One region of the Sphaerisporangium siamense genome, then DNA from elsewhere that is predicted to be linked to it. Evidence: riboswitches for the same ligand, from Rfam matches in the RefSeq annotation. Region 1 holds a riboswitch; the other holds the start of a gene.
What was found. Region 1 has a riboswitch for cobalamin ahead of BJ982_RS32735 (ABC transporter substrate-binding protein). Riboswitches for the same ligand answer to the same signal wherever they lie in the genome.
Positions count from the first base shown of each region.

Region 2: it holds a riboswitch for cobalamin, as region 1 does, so the genes downstream of both, BJ982_RS04455 (ABC transporter substrate-binding protein) here and BJ982_RS32735 (ABC transporter substrate-binding protein) in region 1, are expected to answer to the same signal.

Region 1 is NZ_JACHND010000001.1:7,184,453-7,192,203, reverse strand. Features, by position in the region: gene BJ982_RS32745 (cytochrome P450) at 1-1,156, opposite strand, end outside; gene BJ982_RS32740 (Gfo/Idh/MocA family protein) at 1,559-2,395, shown strand; cobalamin riboswitch at 2,443-2,565, shown strand; gene BJ982_RS32735 (ABC transporter substrate-binding protein) at 2,635-3,588, shown strand; gene BJ982_RS32730 (FecCD family ABC transporter permease) at 3,600-4,628, shown strand; gene BJ982_RS32725 (ABC transporter ATP-binding protein) at 4,625-5,461, shown strand; gene BJ982_RS32720 (adenosylcobinamide amidohydrolase) at 5,507-6,175, shown strand; gene BJ982_RS32715 (serine/threonine-protein kinase) at 6,210-7,751, opposite strand, start outside.
Region 2 is NZ_JACHND010000001.1:958,692-966,442, forward strand. Features, by position in the region: tRNA gene BJ982_RS04435 (tRNA-Leu) at 1-56, shown strand, start outside; gene BJ982_RS04440 (recombinase zinc ribbon domain-containing protein) at 21-452, opposite strand; gene BJ982_RS04445 (hypothetical protein) at 617-1,822, opposite strand; gene BJ982_RS04450 (hypothetical protein) at 1,967-2,452, shown strand; cobalamin riboswitch at 2,549-2,736, shown strand; gene BJ982_RS04455 (ABC transporter substrate-binding protein) at 2,933-3,922, shown strand; gene BJ982_RS04460 (FecCD family ABC transporter permease) at 3,919-5,034, shown strand; gene BJ982_RS04465 (ABC transporter ATP-binding protein) at 5,031-5,828, shown strand; gene def (peptide deformylase) at 5,906-6,460, opposite strand; gene BJ982_RS04475 (superoxide dismutase) at 6,904-7,506, shown strand; gene BJ982_RS04480 (GNAT family N-acetyltransferase) at 7,513-7,751, shown strand, end outside.

The DNA.
Region 1 (7,751 bases):
AGGGGAAGTACGCATAGCGGTGGCGGCGCTCCTGCGCGCCCGGCGCGAAGCGCTCGGGGTCGAACTCCAGCGGGCGCTCCCAGAACTCGTCCAGCCGGTGGGTGGCGTACGGCGTGATCAGCACCTGCGCCCCGGCCTCGACGGCCACTCCGCCGACGCGGTCGGCCTTCTCGGCCATGCGAGGGAACAGCCACCCCGACGGCCACAGCCGCATCAGCTCGCGCAGCACCATCGAGGTGTAGGTCAGCTCCGGCAGGTGACCGGCCCGCACGGGCCCGGCGCCGACGACCCGGTCCACCTCGGCGTACAGCTTGGCGGCGACGTCGGGGCGCCGGTCCAGCGCCGGCCACAGCCAGGTCAGGGTGGTCGCGGTCGACTCCGCCGCCGCGCCGTACACGCTGACGACGTCGTCGCGGATCTGCCGCTCGCCCTCGCCCCGCTCCCGCCGGGCGTGGCAGAGGGCGGACAGCACGTCGCCGCCGGGCCGCGGGTGGCGCCGCCGGATCATGGGCAGCACGACCTCGTCGATCGTCTCGATGGCCTCCTGGTAGGCCCGGTCGCCGGGCAGCCGCATCGAGTACGACAGGGAGGGCAGGAACATGCGGAGCGCGACCGCGCGCGCGGCCTTGTCGTAGGCGGGGGACAGGCGGCGCCCGTCCTCGGGCGAGAGCCGCCCGCCGAACAGCACCTTGATCACGGTCTGGTTGACGAGGTCGGCCAGTTCCTCGCCCGCGTCGAACGCCCGTCCCGAGGCGGCGTGGACCTCCAGTTCGCCGACCCGCTCGTCGATGGCACGTGCCATCTCCTCGCCCAGGGAGCCGACCTTCCTGGCGGTCAGGAGCGGCTGGAGGATGCCGCGGCTCGCCTCCCAGGCGGCGCCGTCGTCGAGGATGCTCGCGCCGAGCAACCGCCGCAGGGGACGCCAGAACATCCCCTGGCGCTGGTAGTTCTCCCAGTTGCCACGCAGCACGTGCTGGACGTGGTCGGGGTGGCTGACCAGGTAGACGGGCGTGGATCCCGCCGGGAGACGGACGATCGTCCCGCGGGAACGTCTGGCGAGCGCCGCCAGCGTGTTCACGGGGTCGCGCACGATCTGAGGGAAGAGCCGGTGGAGGGGGACGGTTCGGGCATGCCGGGGGGAAGCGGCGACCGACATCGTGGGGTGCTCCAAGGGTGTGCTGCGGGCCGTGCCGCGTTCGCGTCATGCGTGAAAGGCCGTGAAAGGCCGTGACCGGTTGTGCCGCACGAGGCGGGCGCCCGGAACCGGCGGGGAGGTCCGGCTCCGGGGCCTCCTATCGAGCGCCGCTCACCGCATACCGCGAACGCGACAATTGGTAATTTCGTGCGGCAAAATGCCACATGATCAATGAAGTATCACGATCGCGGACCGCGATCAAGGTTTCGGTCAATAACCACTTAGACCGCCGAAAATGGCCTTTTCCGTACAGTCCGGAATCCAGGGGCGCGATACCCGACGCCGGACACCCCGCGTGGCTGGGCTAGTCTCGCTCCGATCGGTCGGACACCCGGGGAGCTGAGCGTCGTGGAACCAGTGTCGGTGGGTCTCATCGGAGCCGGGCCCTGGGCGGAGGCCGTACACGCCCCCATGCTCGCCGCCGGGCCGCACACGCGGCTCGCCGGGGTGTGGGCGCGCAGGCCCGAGGCCGCCGCCCGCCTCGGGGCCCCGGTGTACGAGCGGGTCGAGGAGCTGTTCGAGGTCTGCGAGGCCGTCGCCTTCTGCGTCCCGCCCGCCGTGCAGGCCGAGCTCGGCCTCCTCGCCGCCAAGGCCGGCAAGGCCCTGCTGCTGGAGAAGCCGCTCGCCGCCGACCTCGACGCCGCGCGCCGCCTGGCCGACGCCGTGGGCGAGGCCGGCGTCGCCTCCCAGATGGTGCTGACCTTCCGGTACGCCCCCGCGACCAAGGACTTCCTGCGGCGGGTCTCCGAGATCGACCCCTTCGGCGGGCACGCCGTGAACGTCTCCGGCGCCCTGCACGAGATCGACTCCCCGTGGCGGCGCGAGCGCGGCGCGATCCTCGACGTCGGCCCGCACGTGATCGACCTGCTGGACGCCGCGCTCGGGCCCGTCATCGGCGTGCGCGCCCACGGCGACCCGCTCGCCTGGACGGGCCTGCTGCTGGAGCACGAGACCGGCGCGGTCAGCGAGGCGTCGCTGTCCATGGCCGCGCACGGCGAGGACGGCGTCTCCCGCGTCGCCGTCTACGGCCACCGGGGCGGCGCCACGCTGACCGGGGACGCCCTCGGCCCGGAGGTCTTCCCCGCCATGGCCGCCGAGTTCGCCGCCACCGTGCGCGCCGGCGGCGGCCACCCGCTGGACGCCCGCCACGGGCTCCGCCTCCAGGAGATCATCGCCGCGGCCGAGGCCCAGCTCGCCTGACCCGCGGTGGTACGCCCGTCACGACCTGGCGTATCCCCTCTGGCCGTTGGTTGATACGGTTCGTGTGACGCGTGGCGTGGAGCGAAGTCCGGTGTGATTCCGGCGCTGTCCCGCAACTGTGAGATCCCCCCGGATCGAGCCAGGTCGCCTCCACCCGCGCCGACGCCGTCAACCCTCGTGGAAAAGGGTGATCCGTCATGACCACGGGTCCTCGTTTCCCGGCAACAGGAGGAACCCACGTGAGGCCCGTACGCACGGTCCTGGCGTGCGCGTTGCTGGGTACGCTGACGCTGGCCGCGTGCGGCCGGACCGACGCCCCCTCAGCCACCAGCGCAGTCACCAGTACGACCCCCGCCCCATCCGCCGGCGCCGCCGGCTTCCCCGTCACCGTCCAGGCCGGCAACGGCCCGGTGACGATCGCCGCCAGGCCCACGAAGATCATCTCCCTGTCGGCCAGCCACACCGAGACGCTGTTCGCGATCGGCGCGGGGCCGCAGGTCGTCGCCGTGGACGACCAGTCCAACCAACCGGCCGAGGCGCCGAGGACCGACCTGTCCGGCTTCAAGCCCAACGTCGAGGCCATCGTCGCCAAGCGCCCCGACCTGGTCGTCCTGTCCAACGACATCGACGGCGTCGTCGGCGCGCTCACCAAGCTCGGCGTCCCGGTGCTGCTGGAGCCCGCCGCCACCAAGTTCGACGAGGTCTACGACGAGATCGCCGACCTCGGGGCCGCCACCGGCAACGCCGCCAAGGCCACCGAGCTCGCCCAGGGGATGAAGGGCCGGATCGACGCGATCGCCGCCGCCGCGCCCAAGGACAAGAAGCTGAGCTACTACCACGAGCTGGACAGCACCCCCTACTCGGTGACCTCCAGCACCTTCCTCGGCCAGGTCTACGGCCTGTTCGGCCTGACCAACATCGCCGACAAGGCCCCCGACCCCGCCGGCGGCTACCCCAAGCTCTCCAGCGAGTTCGTCGTCAAGGCCGACCCCGACCTGATCTTCCTGGGCGACACCAAGTGCTGCGGCCAGTCCAGGGAGACCCTCGCCAAGAGGCCCGGCTGGGCCGGCCTGTCCGCCATCAAGAACGACCGGGTCGTCCCCCTCGACGACGACATCGCCTCCCGCTGGGGGCCGCGCGTGGTCGACCTGGTCAAGGTCGTGGGCGAGGCCGTCCAGAAGGCCGCGGGCTGAGACCGGCGGCCATGGCGACGGCGTCTCCGGCGCGCGCACGGCCGGCGGCGCTCGCGGTGGCGCTGGTCGTGCTCGCGATCTGCCTGCTCGCGGGACTGACGATCGGGGCGGTCGGCATCCCCGCCAAGGGCATGCTGCTCGAACTCCTCGACCGGCTGCCGTTCGTCTCGGTGGACTCGGGCCTGTCGCCGGTCGAGAAGGGCCTGCTCTTCGAGCTGCGCATGCCCCGGGTCGTGCTGGCCGCCGTCGTCGGCGGCCTGCTCGCCATGTCCGGCGCCGGCTACCAGGGCGTGTTCCGCAACCCCCTCGCCGACCCTTATCTGCTCGGCGCCGCCGCGGGCGCCGGCTTCACCGCCACGCTGATGATCGTCCTGGTCCAGGTGCAGGGCCTGGTGCCGATCGCCGCGTTCGGCGGGGCGATCGGCGGGGTGCTGCTGGCGTACGCGCTCGGCAGCACGGCCGGGCGCGGCGGCGGCACGGCCACGCTCGTGCTCGCCGGGGTCGCGGTCTCCTCCTTCCTCGCCGCGCTGCAGGCGTTCGTCCAGCAGATCCGCGTCGAGCAGCTCCAGAAGATCTACTCGTGGATACTCGGCGGCGTCGCGGGCGACTGGTCGCAGGTCCGGCTGGTCGCCCCCTACGCGGTGGTGTCGGCGGTCGTCCTGCTGGCCCACGGCCGCCTGCTCGACGTCATGTCGGTGGGCGACGACGAGGCCGTCAGCCTCGGCGTGGACGCCGCGCGGGTCCGTCTCGTCGTCCTGTGCGCCGCCTCCCTGGCCACGGCCTCGGCGGTCGCGGTCAGCGGCCTCATCGGGTTCGTCGGCGTGGTCGTCCCGCACGCCGTGCGGCGGCTCGCCGGCGGGTCCTACCGCGTGGTGCTCCCGCTGTCGCTGCTCGGCGGCGCCGCGTTCATGGTGCTCGCCGACCTGCTGGCCCGCACGATGCTCGCCCCCGCCGAACTGCCCATCGGCGTGGTCACCGCGTTCGTCGGCGCGCCGTTCTTCGTCGGCATCCTGCGCGCCACCCGCTCGGTGAGCGTGTGAGCGCCCCGCCGAACCCGGTGAACCCGGTGAACCCGGTGAACACCGTCGAGGTGCGCGACCTCGGCGTCTCGCTGGACGGCAGGCCCGTGCTGTCCGGCGTGGGGCTGTCGGCGCGCGGCGGCGAGTGGCTGGCGGTGATCGGTCCGAACGGCGCCGGCAAGTCCACGCTGCTGCGGGCGATGATGGGCCTGGTGGAGGCGAGCGGCGAGGTCCTCGTCGACGGCGTGCCCGCGCGCGGCCTCGGCCCGCGCAGGCGCGCCCGCCTGATGGCCTACGCCCCGCAGGACCCTCTGCTGCCGCCGCACCTGACCGTGTTCGAGTACGCCATGCTGGGCCGCACGCCGTACATCTCCTACCTCGGCCGGGAGTCCAGGAGCGACAGAAGCGTCACCGGGTCCGTGCTCGAACGCCTCGACCTGGCCGCGCTCGCCGACCGGCCGCTCGGCAACCTGTCCGGCGGCGAGCGCCAGCGGGTCGTCCTGGCCCGCGCGCTCGCCCAGCAGGCCCCCGTGCTGCTGCTCGACGAACCCACCACCGCCCTGGACCTCGGCCACCAGCAGCAGGTGCTCGAACTGGTCGACCGGCTGCGCCTGGCCGACGGCCTCACCGTGATCACCACCATCCACGACCTCAGCCTGGCCGGGCAGTACGCCGACGCCATGCTGCTGCTCGCCCGCGGTGCCCTCGCCGCCGCGGGCCCGGTGGCCGACGTCCTCACCGAGCCCCTGCTCGCCCGCCACTTCGGCGCCCGCGTCCGCGTCGACACCGGCCCCGACGGCCGCCCGCTGGTCAACCTCGTCCGCCCGCGCCAGGACGCCCCCGAGCCGGCCTGAGGGCCCCGGGGTACGCTGCGAGCACCCCGCCGTGAGGAGTCCCCCATGCCGCCCCCGCCGTCGCTGAGCCACCGGCACGAGGACGGGGCGCGTCTCGCCTCGCTGCTGTGGGAGTTCGGCCCCGGCCGGCGCGCGATCTCCTCCGCCGTGCTCGGCGGCGGCATCGCCCCCGCGGAATGGGTGCTGAACGCCCAGGTGGTGGCCGGGTACGCGCGCATGGACCCGAGGGAGCACCTGCGCGCGCTGGCCCCGCCCGGCACGGGCGTCGGCATGATGACCGCCGCCTCCGTCGACCGCTACACCCGCGCCGAGGACGGCGGAGCCGAGGCGGTCGCCACCGTCGGCCTGCGCGTGCCCACCTGGGCGGCCTCGCCCGAGGGCGTCCCCGACCCCGAGCTGCGCCCGCAGCGGCTCCACCCCGCCCCCGGCACCGTCAACATCATCGTGGCCCTCCCCGTGGCCATGTCCGACGCCGCCCTGGTCAACACCGTGATGACCGTCACCGAGGCCAAGACCCAGGCCCTCATCGAGGCCGGGTACGCCTGCACCGGCACCGCCTCCGACGCCGTGTGCGTGGCCGTGCGCGCCGAAGGCCCGCGCGAGCCGTTCGGCGGGCCCAGGTCCATCTGGGGCGCCCGCCTCGCCCGCGCCGTCCACCACGCCGTCCTCGACGGGGCGCGCGCCTGGTCGGCCGCCCACGACATCACGCCGTGACGACCGGCCCGGCCGCGCGAGGACCCGGGAGGGCTCAGGAAGGGAACGTCGTGGTGGAGGTGATGCGGTCGATGGCGGTCTGGTCGCACCTCGCGGGCGGGCAGAAGAAGGCGAGCAGCGCGACCGGCTTGTCCTGGCCGCGGCTGACGATGTAGACGACCAGGTCCAGGCGTCCCTGCTGGGCCGGGTCGTTCACCACGCCCGTGAGCCGGAACGCCGGCCTGCCCCCGACGGTGGCCGAGGTCGGCGCCGAGGCGAAGTCGGCCGGCCCCGGCAGCACGAAGCTCAGGCTGCGCTTCAGCGTCTCGGGGGCGTCGGCGGTGCTGATCGTGTCGTTGAGCTCGGCGAACACGCCGGTCGCCCGCTCGGGACTGCTCGCGAGCAGCGCGTTGACGGCCGTCCAGTCCGAGGCGATCGGCACCGAGAACAACGTGTCGAACTCGGCCGCCGCCGGGGAGAACACGGCGTACTCGTCGTTGTGCGTGCGGGACTCCCATGTGCCCGGGTACTCGAACGCCATGGGGGCGGCAGGGGTCCCCGGATACCGCTTGGGGCCCGGCGCCACCGGCGACCCCTGGGCGAGGAGCAGCGCGGCCGCCACCGCCAGCGAGACCAGCACCGCGCCCGCGGCGATCAGCAGCCCGGCGGGCGGGCGGCGCCGCTTGACCGGCGGCGGAGGGCCGGGGTGGGTGGAGGCGCCCGTCTCCGGATACCCGCCCGGGACCGGGAAGCCCGGCGGCACGGTGCCCGCCCCCCGAGCCTGCCCCGGCGGTACGGACGCGGGGACGTGCCCGAGGGAGCCCGAAGCCGGAACGTGCCCTGCCCCGTCAGGCGGCGCGTGGACGTGCCCGGTACCCGGAGAGGCCGACGCCCGGCCCTGACCAGGGACGGAGGCGGCACCGTGCCCCGCGGCGGGCGCGGGGCCGTGGCCGGGGACGGGCCCGTGACCCGCGACAGGGGCAGGGCCGTGGCCCGGAGCGGGGGCGGAACCGTGGCCCGGGAGGGGCGCGGAACCATGACCTGGGATGGGGGCGGGGCCGTGGTCCGGGTGGGAGGTGGGGCCACCCGGCTGGGCGGCGCTCCATGGCGAGCCGGAGGACGCCTGCGCCGGCGTCCCCGGGGGAGGGGTGAACGGCGCGCCCGGGAACGGCGGCCAGGACGGGCGGCCCTCCGGCGGGCTGTGCGGCTCCTCGGCGCTGATCGCGTCCCTGAGCGCGGTCACGAACTCGCGGCAGGTGGTGTACCGCTCGCCCGGCGACTTGGCCAGCGCCCGCGCCATCACCCGGTTGACGGCGTGCGGCAGGTCGGTCCGGTACGGGGTCAGCGGCGGAGGGTCGTGCGAGACGTGCGCGTACAGCAGCGCCAGCTCGGTGTCCCGCTGGAACGGCGGCAGCCCCGACAGCGCCTCGTACACCACGCACGCGAAGGCGTACAGGTCGCTGCGCCCGTCCACGGGCAGGCCGCGGATCTGCTCGGGCGCCACGTACCGCGGCGTGCCCATGAAGTGGCCCTGGCTGGTCAGCCCCGCCTCGGAGAACGTGCTCTTGGTCAGCCCGAAGTCGGTCAGGTAGACGTG
Region 2 (7,751 bases), 6.2 Mb from region 1:
GCTTGAGGTGCTAGTGCCCTTTACGGGGCATGGGGGTTCAAGTCCCCCCTCGGACACACTTTGCTACATGATCGCCCGAGCTCAGCTCGGGCGATCACTGTTCTCCGGCCAGCTTCATAGGTGAGGCGCAGCCCGAGCCGCCCGTAGACCTGGGCCTTGTCCTGTGGGTCGGCGCTGCGGAGCGGCCTTCTCATGTCGCCGAGCGTGGTGGTCATGGCCGTGATCTCCTCCTCGGTGAGTCTCTTGGGCATGCTGGTGGTGATCTTGTCGAGCCGCAGTCGCTCGGCGCGGCGGCCGTCGGCGAGTTGGGCCTCGGCCATGGCCCGGTGGTCGATGCCGTTGGCCCGCGCGTACTGCTGCGGGAACACGCACCGGTAGTGCGCCTTGCCGTTGTTCCAGCTTCCCTGCATCCGCCGCTCACAGACGCCGCAGAACAGCAACCCCCGAATCACGTACGGCCGGAGCGTGCGGCGCGGCTTCCGTTCAGCGTCGGCTCGGCGACCGCGACGTTCGCACCCAGGCTCGCCATGCTGGAGACCACTAGCAGTGTCCACGGCAGCACACCGCCTCGGGAACCACGGCGGCTGGACAGATCACGTGCCCGCGTGGACGAGAGTCAGGATGCGGACCAGTCAGGCCCGCGGGGGGTGTCCTGGATGGTGACACCGACGTGGCTCAGGGCTTCGCGTACGGTGTCCGCGAGGTCGTAGGCGCTCGACTTTCGTAGTTCGCCGCGTAAGGCCAGCAGTGGTTCGACCAGCGGGGTCAGCCGTTCACGGGGGTCGCGGAGGTCGAGCGCGGGGGTGAGCCGGGCGATCATTTCGCGGAGGAGCGTGCGTGCCTGCGCGACGCCGTCCTCGTCCTCCTCGGTGTCCGCCGCCCATTCGCTGATCGCGGCTTCGAGATCCAGTACCGCCTGGATGAGCGCGTCGGCGTCGCGCCGGGCGAGAGCGGAGTCGAAACGTGCCTGGCATGCCCGCATGGCCTCCCCCAGCGTCGCGCTCGCGTGACCGGGCTGTGCCGCCGTTGCGAGGCCGGATGGCGGCAGCGGGTCGATGGTGTTCTCGGCGAGCTCGCGAAGCTCCGCGATGTCCAGCTTCGTGCCCGAGCGGAGGACGGTCTGTGCTCCGCCGCGTCGTACCGTCAGCCCGCCGCGCCCGCGTACTTCGGCGGTTCCGGCGTGGAGGTCGAAGATGACGGCGGTGTGCTCGTCGATGCCCAAAACCGCGGCGCCGTCCGGCAGGTCCTTCTCCAGCCGGGACAGCCGCCGCTCGCCGAGGTAGCAGTACCGGGTGTCATGGGTACCGCCTTCGGCATTGTCATAGTGCGGGATCACGGCCGCGATCAGTCCCAGCGGCGCGAGCAGGTCGAGCCCGTCACGCCAGTGCGGCTCGGCGCCGACCTTGTAGATCTCGTAGACCGGGACGGCGGCCACTCCCGCCGTGCAGGCCGCGGCCGAGGCGAGCACCGTCACGCCCCGGGACGGCCGCACTCGGGCCCGCAGGTCGGACGCGACGCCAGTGGCCGTCCACCGGTCCAGGGCGTAGGTGGGGCTGCCGGGGCCGGAGAAGACCCAGTCGGCGCGGCCGAGGGGCTCGCCGGGACGCGCGGCCTCCACGGCCAGCCCGACGCTGGTGGCGAAGTACTTGCGGGCGCGGGCGGAGATGTCGGCGGCGTTCTCCTGGAAGGCGTACGGGGTGTCGAGCAGCGTCGCCCGGGGACGGGGGCCGAGCCGGCGGGCGAGCGAGCGGTGCACCTCCACCATCGTGGGGCTCGTCTCCCCCGAACCCATCAGCGCCAGCACTCCCGGCAGATCGCGCATCCTGCCCGCCTCCCTGCATGACCCACTAAAGCCATGCACACGGGCCGTGCACAACGCAAGTGCAGTGATGCATATAAGCTGCTGTTGCATAGAGCTCGCAACTACAGATCGGAAGGCTCACTCGGGGGAATGGGACGGGAACGCATGATCGATGACAGCGCCGTCCTCCCACCGGTCTCGGTCGAGGTGCTGGCACTGCGCGTCAACGCCTCGGGGACCTGGGCCTATCGCCGGTCGACCACGGCGCCCGTCCCTGGGGAGAGCCCCGACGAGGCCGCCCGGCGCCTCGCGCGCGTGCCCGCCGACGTCCCGTACACCGTCGTGCACTCCACGAGCTGGCGTTACCGGCCGGTGGGCCAGGTCGTGCTGACCTACGCCGTCTGCCCCGACCCGACGCCGGAGCTGCCCGCGATCGAGCTGCCCGTCCTGTGCCTGAGCGCCGGCGCGACCCCGGCCGCTCCCACGCCCGAGCACCTCGACGTCGCCAACGTCGCCGCGCACGCGATCCGGCACCTGGCGTTCCTCAAGGCCACCGACGCCGTCGTGGGCGACGCCCTCGGCGCGCACCCGCGCGTGGGCCGGGCACTGGACGGCCTCGCAGAGGTGGCGGCCGTCGCCGGCCAGCGGTAGACGAGTAGGACGGGTAGGACGGGTATCGACCCGTTCAGGTGCTCGCATCTCCGCCGGAGCCGGAAAGGAGCAGCCCAGATGTCACCTTTGCGGGCTGCGCTCCGTATGCGACCATGGGCGGCGAAAGGCGACGGCGGAACGAGGAAGCCGGTGTGAATCCGGCGCGGTCCCGCCACTGTGATCGGCGAGCGGACTCCGACGAGGCCACTGCCCCGTAAGGGCGGGAAGGCCGGGGCGAGCTTCGACCCGAGAGCCAGGAGACTCACGCGGTCGCCTCCTCGATGAAGCTGGGGCGGATCTCCCCTGAGAGGAAGGCGTGATCGATATGTCCAGGCGATCGTTCTCCTCGCTGCCGCGAGGTGACCGTACTTCGCGAGCCCGCGCGCGCATGGCACTTCTCGCCGGTCCGTGGCCACTCGTGGAGTGGTCCGGCGGCACCGCTCCGTGCTGACGACCGTTCCCCTCGGGAGAGGATCCGGCATGACGGGCAAACGTCCGCTGACTTTGCTGCTCGCGTTCGCTTCGGCCGTACTGGTGACCGGCTGTGGCGGCGCCACAATCGTCGACAGAGCCACCCCTGAAAACGCCACCGCGCCCGGTTTCCCGGTGACGATGGCCAACTGCGGCGTGACCACCACCTACGAGCGGCCGCCGCGGCGGGCGGTGTCGCTGAACCAGCACGCGACCGAGGTCATGCTGGCGCTCGGCCTGGAGAAGTCCATGATCGGCACAGGGTACCTGGACGATCGGATCCTCCCGGAATACCGGGCGGCCTACGACGGGATCAAGGTGCTGTCCAAGGAGTACCCCTCGTACGAGGCTCTGCTGGCGGCCGAGCCGGACTTCGTCTACGGCGGCTTCGCCACCACTTTCGACGAGAAGGAGGGGCGCGGCCGGACCGCGCTCGCCGGCGCCGGGATCGATACGTACCTGAACATCGAGGAATGCGCGTCGACGCCGGTGACCTTGGACATGACGGATCAGGAGATCCGTAACGTCGCCAAGATCTTCGGGGTGCCGGACCGCGCCGAGCGGGAGGTGCGTCGGCTGCACACCACGCTGGACGCCGTCGGGAAGAAGGTCGCCGGAGCGCCGCCGGTCAAGCTGTTCGTCTACGACAGCGGGGACAAGACCGCCTTCACGGCGGGCGGCGCCGGCGTCGGGAACGAGATGATCAAACGGGCGGGTGGAGCCAACCTGTTCGCCGACCTGCCCAAGACGTTCGGCGACGTCTCATTCGAGCAGGTGGCCGAGCGCGCGCCCGAGGTCATCGTGATCTACGACTACGGCGACCAGCCGGTGGAGGACAAGAAGCGGTTCCTGCTGTCCAACCCCGCGCTCAAGGACGTACCGGCGATCAAGAACAAGCGCTTCGCGGTGCTCCCACTGTCCTCCACGGTGCTCGGCGTCCGCGTGCCCGCCGGGGTGGAGTCGCTGGCTCGCCAGATCCACCCCGACCGCTTCCGGTGACGGAGACGACCCGCACGACCGAGACGACCGGCACGGCGGAGGCGACCGGCGCCGCCACGCCGTCCCGGCCGCCGGGCGACGCGAGGCGTGGCCGCAGCCGTCTCCCGTTCACGCTCGTGCTCGTCCTGCTCGGCGGGCTGGCCCTGGTGGCGGCCACGGTCGGCATCTCCGCCGGCTCGATCAGCGTTCCGGCCGGACAGGTCTGGGGGATCCTGCTGCACCGGGTCCACGCCTCCCTTGCCACGCCGACCTGGACACCGGTGCGCGAGACGATCGTCATGGACGTACGGCTCCCCCGGGTGCTGCTGTGCGCCGTGATCGGAGCCGGCCTGTCGGTGTGCGGCATGGCGCTGCAGGCGCTGGTGCGCAACCCGCTGGCGGATCCGATGCTGCTGGGGGTGTCCTCGGGCGCGAGCGTCGGCGCGGTGGCCGTCGTGGTGTTCAACGTGTCGCTGTTCGGGATCTTCTCCCTGCCCGTGGCGGCGTTCTTCGGCGCCCTGGCCGCGCTGGTCGCGGTGTACTTCCTGGCCAGGTCCGGCGGCCGGATGACGACGGTACGGCTGGTGCTGGCGGGCGTGGCGACGGCCGAGGTGCTCTCGGCGGTCGCCAGTTTCCTCGTCGTGACGTCCAACGACCCGCACAAGACGCAGTCGGCGCTGCGCTGGATGCTCGGCGGGCTGGCCGGCACCACATGGGCAGTGGTATGGATCCCGGCCGCGGTGGTCGTGGCCGGGACGGTGGTGCTGCTCGGCCTCACGCGCCCGCTCAACCTGCTGCTGGCGGGCGAGGAGGCCGCCGCGTCCCTCGGGCTGGACGTGCACCGGTTCCGGGCCGCGCTGTTCGTGCTGGTCGCGATGATGATCGGCGCGATCGTCGCGGTGAGCGGCTCCATCGGGTTCGTCGGCCTCATCATGCCGCACGTGGCACGGCTGCTCCTCGGTGCCGACCACCGGCGTGCGCTGCCCGTGGTCGCGCTGCTCGGCGCGGCGTTCCTGATCGTCGCCGACCTGGCCGCGCGCACGCTCATCCGTCCCGAGGAGATCCCGGTCGGCATCCTGACCGCCCTGGTCGGCGGCCCGTTCTTCCTCTGGCTCATGCGGAGGGCCCGATGACGCCCGGCGCCCTGAGGGCGCACCAGGTGTCCGTCGTCGTCAGCGGCAAGGCTCTGGTGCGTGCGGTGTCCCTTGATGTGGCGGCGGGCGAGGTCGTGGGGCTCGTCGGGCCGAACGGCGCCGGCAAGTCCACCTTGTTGCGCACGTTCTACCGGGCGCTGCGCCCCACGTCCGGACACGTACTGCTGGACGGGGACGACGTGTGGCGGATGCCGGGCAAACGCCTCGCGCGCCGGCTCGCCGCCGTGCTCCAGGAGACCGCGGGCGACTTCGCGCTGACGGTGTACGACATGGTGGCCATGGGCCGCACCCCGCACAAGCGCGCGTTCGACGGCGACGACGCCGGCGACCGTGCCATCATCATGGGCGCGCTGGAGCGCCTCGGCCTGGCCGGTCTGGCGTACGCGCCGTTCGACCGGCTCTCGGGCGGGGAGAAGCAGCGGGTCCTCATCGCCCGGGCGCTCGCCCAGCGGTGCGGGACGATGGTCCTGGACGAGCCGACCAACCACCTGGACCTGCGCCACCAGCTCGACGCGCTCGACCTCGTACGCGAGCTGGGCGTGACCGCGGTCGTCGCGCTGCACGACCTCAATCTGGCCGCCGCGTTCTGCGACCGCCTCTGCGTCCTGAACGACGGCGCTGTGGTCGCCCTCGGCACACCCCGGGACGTGGTGACGCCGGCTCTGCTCGCGGAGGTCTACCGCGTCCAGGCCGACGTCACCACGAATCCGGAGACCCGCACCCCGCAGGTGACGCTCCGCGCGAGGTGGACGGAGAGAGGAGTGGTCGCCTGACGGTGCGAGCGGCTGTCAGCCTTGGACGGCGCATCGGGTTGGTGAGGCCGTCACAAAAGGGAGATCAACTCCGGGGATCAGCTCTCCGGGGTCCTTACAGGGGTTCCCGCCACTTGTTCGTAGGCGTCGAGCACCTGTCGGCGCCGGTCGGCCGGGAGCCGGTCGATATAGAGCCGCCCCTCCAGGTGGTCGGTCTCGTGTTGCAGGCAGCGGGCCAGCACGCCGGTGCCGAGGACGGTGATCGGGGCGCCGTGGACGTCATAACCGTGCGCCACGGCCCGGTCGGGCCTGGCGAGCGATGCCCGCTGCCCTGGCACCGACAGGCACCCCTCATCGTGCACGTCCAGGCGGCGGTTTCCGGCGTCGGGCATGACGAGAGTCGGATTGACCACTACGCCCTTCTGGAACTCGTTGTCACCGTCCGGGCAGTGGTAGACGAAGACCTGAAGGTCGACACCGATCTGATTCGCCGCGAGCCCGACGCCCTCGGCCGCGTACACGCTGGCGAACATGTCCTCGACCAGGCGGGCGAGCGAGTCGTCGAAGGCGGTCACCGGCCGGCACGGGCGGTGCAGCACGGGGTCGCCGACAAGGCGGATCGGCAGCACGGTGCCGTGATTGTGAGCGTCCACGCGAAAGTCCTCACATAGCAGCTAGTTGCACAGAATTTGCAATAGCAATTCGCTCGCATTCTCGCAGAGCGGCCGGAGCCGTGCCGCGTGCCTCTCACGGGAAGGAACCAGCGATCGAGATGTCGCTGCCGTGACTGCCGTACACGCACGTGAGCCGAGCCCTACGGTCCTGAAGTCGACGCGCTGGCCGCAGATGCAAGACGGCCGCGCCGACGCGGGCCGCGCCCTCGGCGATGGTCAGGCCGATCCTGGAGCACCGGCCGGCGTCGCCCACAGATGACAGAGCACGCGATCGGACGCCTCATCCCTGACCAGGACACCGACCGGCGCGTACAGACGCTCAGGAGACACCAAGGCCCTCTTTGGCGATACACCCACCTGCCCTACTAATGTAGTTGCGAGTTATGTGCAATAGCAGGACGATCGAAGCTGAGGAGAGACCGATGGGCGAGTACTCGCTTCCCGATATGCCCTACGACTACGCGGCGCTGGAGCCGGCGATCACCGGGGAGATCCTGGAGCTGCACCACGCCAAGCACCACGCGGCCTACGTCAAGGGCGCCAACGACACCCTGGAACGCCTGGCCGAGGCCCGCGACAAGGGCGAGTTCGGCGGGCTGGTGGGGCTGGAGAAGACCTTCGCGTTCAACCTCTCCGGGCACGTCCTGCACTCGATCTTCTGGCAGAATCTCTCTCCCGACGGCGGCGACCGCCCCGACGGCGCGCTCGCCGAGGCCATCACGGAGCACTTCGGCACCTTCGAGGCGTTCCAGAAGCAGCTCACCACCGCCACCGCGACCGTTCAGGGCTCCGGCTGGGGCGTGCTGGCCTGGGAACCCCTCGGCCGCCGTCTGATCATCGAACAGGTCTACGACCACCACGGCAACGTCGGCGCCGGCACCACCCCGCTGCTGGTCTTCGACGCCTGGGAGCACGCCTACTACCTGCAGTACCGCAACGTGCGCCCCGACTACGTCCAGAAACTCTGGTCGCTGATCAACTGGACCGACGTCACCGCCCGCTTCGACGCCGCCCGCAACGCCTGAGCGCCCGTGGACACCGCGCCCGTCCGGACCCGCACCTCGCCCGTGCCCCGGACGGGCGCCGCCAACGGCCTCGTCCGCCTGGTCGAGCCCGCCGCCTTATACCGGCACCTGACGAGCGTGGCCGACGTCGCCGGGGAGGTGTTCGGCAGGCCACCCTGGTCCGAGGCGTCCACCACCGCCCGCGCCCTGGCCGCCCGCATGCTCGCCGACAGCCACCGCCCCGGCTTCGTGCTCGCGATGGCCCT